2 regions of the Bradyrhizobium sp. 192 genome follow, and region 2 is predicted to be linked to the other one. Evidence: riboswitches for the same ligand, from Rfam matches in the RefSeq annotation. Region 2 holds a riboswitch; the other holds the start of a gene.
The links. A riboswitch is a leader RNA that binds a small molecule or an ion and turns the genes downstream of it on or off. The one in region 2 is predicted to bind glycine.
Positions count from the first base shown of each region.

Region 1: linked by a shared signal. The riboswitch ahead of IVB24_RS27310 (D-amino acid dehydrogenase) and the one ahead of gcvT (glycine cleavage system aminomethyltransferase GcvT) in region 2 are both predicted to bind glycine.

Region 1 is NZ_CP064690.1:5,834,306-5,837,711, reverse strand. Features, by position in the region: gene IVB24_RS27315 (ABC transporter permease) at 1-226, opposite strand, end outside; gene IVB24_RS27310 (D-amino acid dehydrogenase) at 392-1,693, opposite strand; glycine riboswitch at 1,762-1,875, opposite strand; glycine riboswitch at 1,879-1,982, opposite strand; gene IVB24_RS27305 (M20/M25/M40 family metallo-hydrolase) at 2,077-3,207, opposite strand.
Region 2 is NZ_CP064690.1:5,978,091-5,981,496, reverse strand. Features, by position in the region: gene gcvP (aminomethyl-transferring glycine dehydrogenase) at 1-85, opposite strand, end outside; gene gcvH (glycine cleavage system protein GcvH) at 103-471, opposite strand; gene gcvT (glycine cleavage system aminomethyltransferase GcvT) at 481-1,629, opposite strand; glycine riboswitch at 1,792-1,882, opposite strand; gene alaS (alanine--tRNA ligase) at 2,106-3,406, shown strand, end outside.

The sequences.
Region 1 (3,406 bases), 140 kb from region 2:
CGCCGTGCAGCAGCTTGTTCACCCAGGTGATGAACTGCACGATCAGGGGCTCGTTGAGGCCGAGCGACGTGCGGATGCGCTCCAGCCGCTCCGGGGTGGCGTTGTCGCCGGCGAGGATCGCGGCGGGATCACCCGGCGTCAGCCGCAGCAGCAGAAACACGAACAGCGCGACGACGCCCATCACGGGCACCGCGGCCAGAACGCGACGAATGAGATAACCTAGCATACACCTATCTCCGGCTTCGGAACTTGGGTGGCCGCGAGGCCACCGTCGGATCTGTCGTATCTATCATGCGCGCCTGTCATCCGGAAAAGCCGTCCCTTGCGGGGCAAATAGTGTGCCAAGGGCAGGGCGGTAGCAAGGGGCCGCCCTGCGTGCGATCGGGACCACTCAGGATGCACGGCGTAGCTCGTGCTCGCCCCTGAGCGCGGGCACGGTCGACGGTGCGTTGAGCCCGCGCCAGCCGTCGATGGTGGCGGCAATCATCTGCGCGGTTGCGGCCGACAGCGTCCAGCCGAGATGGCCATGGCCGGTGTTGAAGAACACGCCCGGCAGCCGGCCCGCGCGCACCACCGGCATCATGTCCGGCATCATCGGCCGCAATCCGGCCCATGGCACGACGCGCGACGTTTCGACGTCGGGGAAGTTGCTGCGCACCCAGTCGACCAGTGGTTGCACGCGGTCGGCGCGGATGTCGCGGTTGAAGTCGTTGAATTCGGCCGTGCCGGCCACGCGGAAGCGGTCGGCGCCGAGCCGGCTGGTGACGATCTTGGCGGCCTCGTCGAGCAGGCTGACGGTCGGGGTCGCGTTGCGGCTTGCAGCCGTATCGAGCTGCACGGTGATCGAGTAGCCCTTCACCGGATAGACGTTGACGCGCTCGTTGAGCAGAGTGGCGAAGTGGCGGCTCGCCACGCCGGCGCAGACCACGACGCCGTCCACCTTCAGCATGCCACGCGCGGATACGGCTGCATCGCTTGCCGCAAGATCAGCCCAGCCGATGACGTAGCCGGCGCCGGCTGGGGCGATCGAATCGATGTTGGCTTCGTGGACGAAGGTCGCGCCACGACGCTTGCAGGCCTCGGCAAGTCCGCGCGTGAATTTGTGGATGTCTCCGGTCGCATCCGAGGGCGTGAAGAAGCCGCCGTAATACTCTTTGCGCAGCGTCGGTTCGATGTTGCGGATCTCCTCCGCCGTCACCGGGCGGCGATCGAGGCCTCCCTCCTGCAACAGCGCGTTGACGCGCAGGCCGGATTCGAAACCCTTCTTGTCGTGGTAGATGTGGAGAATGCCGCGGCGTTCGAGATCGAACTCGATGCCTTCGCGTGCCGCGATCTCGAACAGATGCTTGCGGGCTTCGATCGCGAGGCGCGTCGTCTGGATGGTGTTGGCGCGATAGTTGCCGATGTTGGCGACGAACTCGCTCATCCACGAATATTTGTGCCAGTTCGGCCGCGGGTTCATCAGCAATGGCGCATCGCGCCGGAACATCCAGCGCAGGCCTTTCAGGATCGTCGCGGCGCTGTTCCACACTTCGGCATTGCTGGCGGAGAGCTGTCCGCCATTGGCGAACGAGGTCTCCATCGCGGCGTAACGGTGCTTGTCGAGCACCGTCACCTTGTAGCCGCGTTCGAGCAGGGCATAGGCAGTCGTTACGCCGGTGATGCCGGCGCCGATGATCGCGATATGGGTCATGATAGGTTCGGGGCTCCCGTGAGTTAAAGACGGCTAACCGCTGGCCGAAAGGCCGTTGGCGGCGCCCCATCTGTCACGGTTACCTGAGAGCTTGATCCGGCACCGACCCCAAGAAGTCAGCTCCGGACTATCCCCTTCGGTGGACGTCACGACCAGATCCGTCATGCCGTCTCTCTCCAGATCGTCCTGACGATACGGTCCTTTTGCCTGAGAGTTTCCGGGGCGGTTGCTCCGTCGGCGCCGCAAAGAAGGCCAAAACCCGCTTTGCGATCTCTCCCGCGTCGTCGCGTGGACCATCGAGCAGTACGATGCGCCTCATTTTTAGACAAGGCTAAATTTCGCCCTCGGCTGCCACGGTATTGTGCAGTGCACAGGCGCTTCGATCACGCGAGAGTCGCCAGTAGTCCCGCCATCAGGCGGCCGCGCTCGACCAGGCTCTCGACCTCGATATACTCCTCCAGCGTGTGGCCATTGGCTCCACGCACGCCCAGGCCGTCGAGCGTAGGGATCCCCATTGCGCCGGTGAAGTTGCCGTCGGAGCCGCCAGGGGAGCTCGCATGCGGCAGCTCGGCGCCGAGCGACTTGGCGATAGCGCACGCCTTTTCGTAGAGCGCCATCGTGCTCGCGTCCGGCTCCCACACCGGCCGCGTCACGCCGCGTGTCACCTTGAAGGTGACGTCATTGTTGGTGCCCGACAGCGCCAGCATCCGCTCCACGCCGCGGTCGAGATCGGCCTGCCGCTTGGCCATGGAGAGCGCTTCGCCGGTGGCGGTCGTGGCAACGCAATTGACCCATTGCCCGCCATGCACGACGCCGACCGAGAAGGTGCAGTCCTCCGTCGTCATGGCGTCGATGGCGAGAATCTGCCGCGCCATCTCGCGGATCGCCGAGCGTCCCGCCGACAGTGTCGCGCCGGCGTGGCTCGGCCGGCCCGTCGCCTCGAGATTGAAACGTGCGATGGCGTAACGTCCGGTGGTGACGCCGTTGTCGGCGCGGCCGGGCTCCGGCACCAGCACGTATTTGTTGCGCGCGGCCTCGGCTTCGATGATGTCGCGTGTCGAGGGCGTGCCGACTTCCTCGTCCGGCGTGAACAGCACCGTGATCGGCAGCGGCGTGGTGAAGGATGCGCGCGCCAGTTGCCGGATCGCTTCCAGCGAGAGGTAGTTGCCGCCCTTCATGTCGTAAATGCCGGGGCCATAGCACTTGTTGCCCTCGCGCCGCCATTTCAGCTTCTCGATGGTGCCGACCGGATGGACGGTATCCATGTGTCCGGCGATCAGGATGCCGGGCTCGCCTTGCTTCGGATGGGGAAAGCGCGCGCGGACCACGCCGCCGAAGCCCTGCCGGCCCGCGATGCGCTCGATCGTCGCACCCATGATCGCCATATCCCGCGCTGCGATATCGAGCATGCGATTCACGGCCCCGGCGTCCCAGGTCGGGCTTTCGCATTCGACCCAGGTGCGCAGGCCTTCGAGCATGGTCTCGGAATCGAAAGGAAGATTGGCTGGATTCATCTCAATGTCTCTCAAGCTTCGGAAGATGGAACGCGTATTGCATTGCCGCGGTCGGGACGAGTGGAGAGTGTTGTAGAGCCAAACCGATCTTTGTGGAGCCTGTGCGCTTGCCGCCTGGGCCTGCAGCGAAACCGGATTGACGCGCTCGGCACGGTCTGCAAGTCTCGAAAGATAAAGGCGCTGCATGAGGTTAGTTCGC
Region 2 (3,406 bases):
CGGTGACGTCGCGCGCCGACGGGCCGATATGGCGGCGAACGAAACTGGCGGCGGTGTCGCCGTTGGTCTTGCGGTGCGCGGTCATCGCTTGCTCCATCGTCCTTAAGCCGTATGCGTCTTGTAGGCGGCTTCATCCATGAGGCCGCCGAGCTCGCTCCTGTCGGCCATCTTGATCTTGAAGAACCAGGCCTTGCCTTGCGCGTCCGAGTTCACCAGCGCCGGCTCGGCCACGAGCTCGGCATTGGTTTCGAGCACTTCGCCGGTCACAGGCGCGTAGACGTCGGAGGCGGCCTTGACCGATTCGACGACGGCGGCGGCTTCCGCCTTCTTCAGCGCGCGGCCGACCTTGGGCAATTCGACGAACACGACGTCGCCGAGCTGCGACTGCGCGTAGTCGGTGATCCCGACGGTGGCGACGTCACCGTCGATAGCGAGCCATTCATGGTCGGAGGTGTACAGCGTGGTGGTCATTGTCGATCCTCAGCGTTTGTAGGTGTTCTTGACGAAAGGCATGGCCGCGACCTGCACGGCCAAGCGCTGGCCGCGCACTTCGGCGAACAGGTTGGTGCCGAGCGCGCTTTGGCTCGTGGGCACATAACCCATCGCGACCGGCGCATTCAGGCTCGGGCCGAAACCGCCCGAGGTGACTTGTCCGATCGGCTCGCCGCCCGCGCCGTCGGCGAACAGCAGCGCGCCCTCGCGGACCGGCGCGCGTCCCTGGGCGAGCAGGCCGACACGGCGGCGGGCCGCGCCGTGATCGAAATGAGCGAGGATTTTTTCGGCACCGGGAAAGCCGCCGGCGCGCGCGCCGCCGCTGCGGCGGGACTTCTGCACCGACCATTCCAGCGCGGCCTCGACCGGCGTGGTCGCGGTGTCGATGTCGTGGCCGTAGAGGCAGAGCCCGGCCTCCAGCCGCAGGCTGTCACGGGCGCCCAGGCCGATCGGCAGCACGTCCGGATTGTCCAGCAGCGTTTTGGCGAGACGCTCGGCATCGGCCGCCGGAACCGAGATTTCAAAACCGTCCTCGCCGGTATAGCCGGAGCGCGAGACGAAGCAGTCGATGCCGGCAACCTTGCGCGGGCCGGAATCCATGAACTTCATGGCGGGCGCCTCTGCACACAATTTCGCCAGCGCGGCCTCGGCCTTCGGCCCCTGCAGCGCGATCAGCGCGCGATCTGCGAGCGGCTCGATGACGCAGTCGCTGGAGAGATTCGCGCGCAGATGGGCCTCGTCCGCTTCCTTGCAAGCGGCGTTGACGACCAGAAAGAGGTGATCGCCGAAATTGGCGACCATGAGATCGTCGAGAATTCCGCCGTCTTCATTGGTGAACTGGGCGTAGCGCTGCCGCCCCGGCGCGATCGCGACGATATCCTGCGGCACCAGCCGTTCCAGCGCGCGGGCGGCGTCCTCGACCCTGCCGGATTTCGGCCGGAGCGCGATCTGGCCCATATGGGAGACGTCGAACAGGCCGGCGGAGACCCGGGTATGGAGGTGCTCCTTCAGCACGCCCGCGGGGTATTGCACGGGCATGTCATAGCCCGCGAATGGCACCATCTTGCCGCCCAGGGAGACATGAAGCCCATGAAGGGGCGTACGTTTCAGGGAATCTTGGTCGTCGCGCGCTAGCATCACAGGGGCCCTCGGTGGTTCCCCCGGGAGGATTCCCTGAGGACACCAGTCGAAGCCCCATCTGTCGCTGTGCCTGAGAGTATTATCCCGTCGGCGGGAGCCATCCGGGCAAACCTTCCTTAAAAGGTATTTGCCCGTCGGCGCCTCTTTCCAGATGCTGTCAAAGCCACGCGGTCCTTTTGCCTGAGAGTTTCCGGGGCGGTTGCTCCTTCGGCGCCGGCTGCCTAAAGCCGGTCTCTCCCGACGTGGCCGTACGATACAGATGGGTAAAGACCACAGCGGGGCCAAGCCTGTCAACGCGTCCGCGCGTCCTATCCAACGGGATTGAGCGCCTGCGGCAACCCTCTGATCTCTCTGCACAGTTTCTGGACAGCGCAGCTGGCCTTGTCTAAAAGCGCTTTGGCCCGCAGATATCAGCCTCAACGTTACGGTTTGGATGGCGAGAAGCGGGTCCAGGCACACCCGATTGGATGAACATGAGCGGCGTCAACGAGATCAGGTCGACCTTTCTGAACTTCTTTGCCGAGAACGGCCACGAGATCGTGTCGTCCTCGCCATTGGTGCCGCGCAACGACCCGACATTGATGTTCACCAATGCCGGCATGGTGCAGTTCAAGAACGTCTTCACCGGCGTCGAGAAGCGGCCCTATCAGCGCGCCACCACGTCGCAGAAATGCGTTCGCGCCGGCGGCAAGCACAACGACCTCGACAATGTCGGCTACACCGCGCGCCATCTCACCTTCTTCGAGATGCTCGGCAACTTCTCGTTCGGCGACTATTTCAAGGAGCGCGCGATCGAGCTGGCCTGGAAGCTGATCACCAAGGAATACGGGCTAAAGAAGGACAAGCTGCTCGTCACCGTCTATCACACCGACGACGAGGCGGCCGGCCTCTGGAAGAAGATCGCCGGCTTCTCCGAGGATCGCATCATCCGCATCCCGACCTCGGACAATTTCTGGGCGATGGGCGACACCGGTCCGTGCGGCCCGTGCTCGGAGATCTTCATCGACCGCGGCGATCACATCTGGGGCGGCCCGCCAGGCTCGCCGGAAGAGGACGGCGACCGCTTTCTCGAATTCTGGAATCTCGTGTTCATGCAATACGAGCAGGTGACGAAGGAGGAGCGCGTGGATCTGCCGCGTCCCTCGATCGACACCGGCATGGGGCTGGAGCGCATGGCCAGCATCATGCAGGGCGTCGACAGCGTGTTCGAGACCGATCTGTTCCGTCATCTGATCGACGCGACCTCGTCGGCGCTGGGCCACGGGCCGAACGAGCAGACCGTCGCCTCGTTCCGCGTCATCGCCGACCATCTGCGTTCCTCGGCCTTCCTGGTCGCGGACGGCGTGCTGCCCTCGAACGAGGGCCGCGGTTACGTGCTGCGCCGGATCATGCGCCGAGCGATGCGCCATGCGCAGCTGCTGGGTGCGAAGGAGCCGCTGATGCATCGCCTGGTCTGGGCGCTGGTGCGCGAGATGGGCCAGGCCTATCCCGATTTGATGCGCGCGGAAAACCTGATCGAGGAAACGCTGCGGCTGGAAGAGACCCGCTTCCGCAAGACGCTGACCCGCGGCCTTGCCATCCTCGACGAGAAGAGCGCGTCCTTGAAGAAGGGCGACATGTTCGACGGCGACGTCGCCTTCACGCTGTACGACACCTATGGTTTTCCGTTGGACCTGACGCAGGACGCGCTGAAGTCGCGCGGCATCAGCGTCGACCAGGCCTCGTTCACCGACGCGATGGAGCGCCAGAAGGCCAAGGCGCGCGAGTCCTGGAA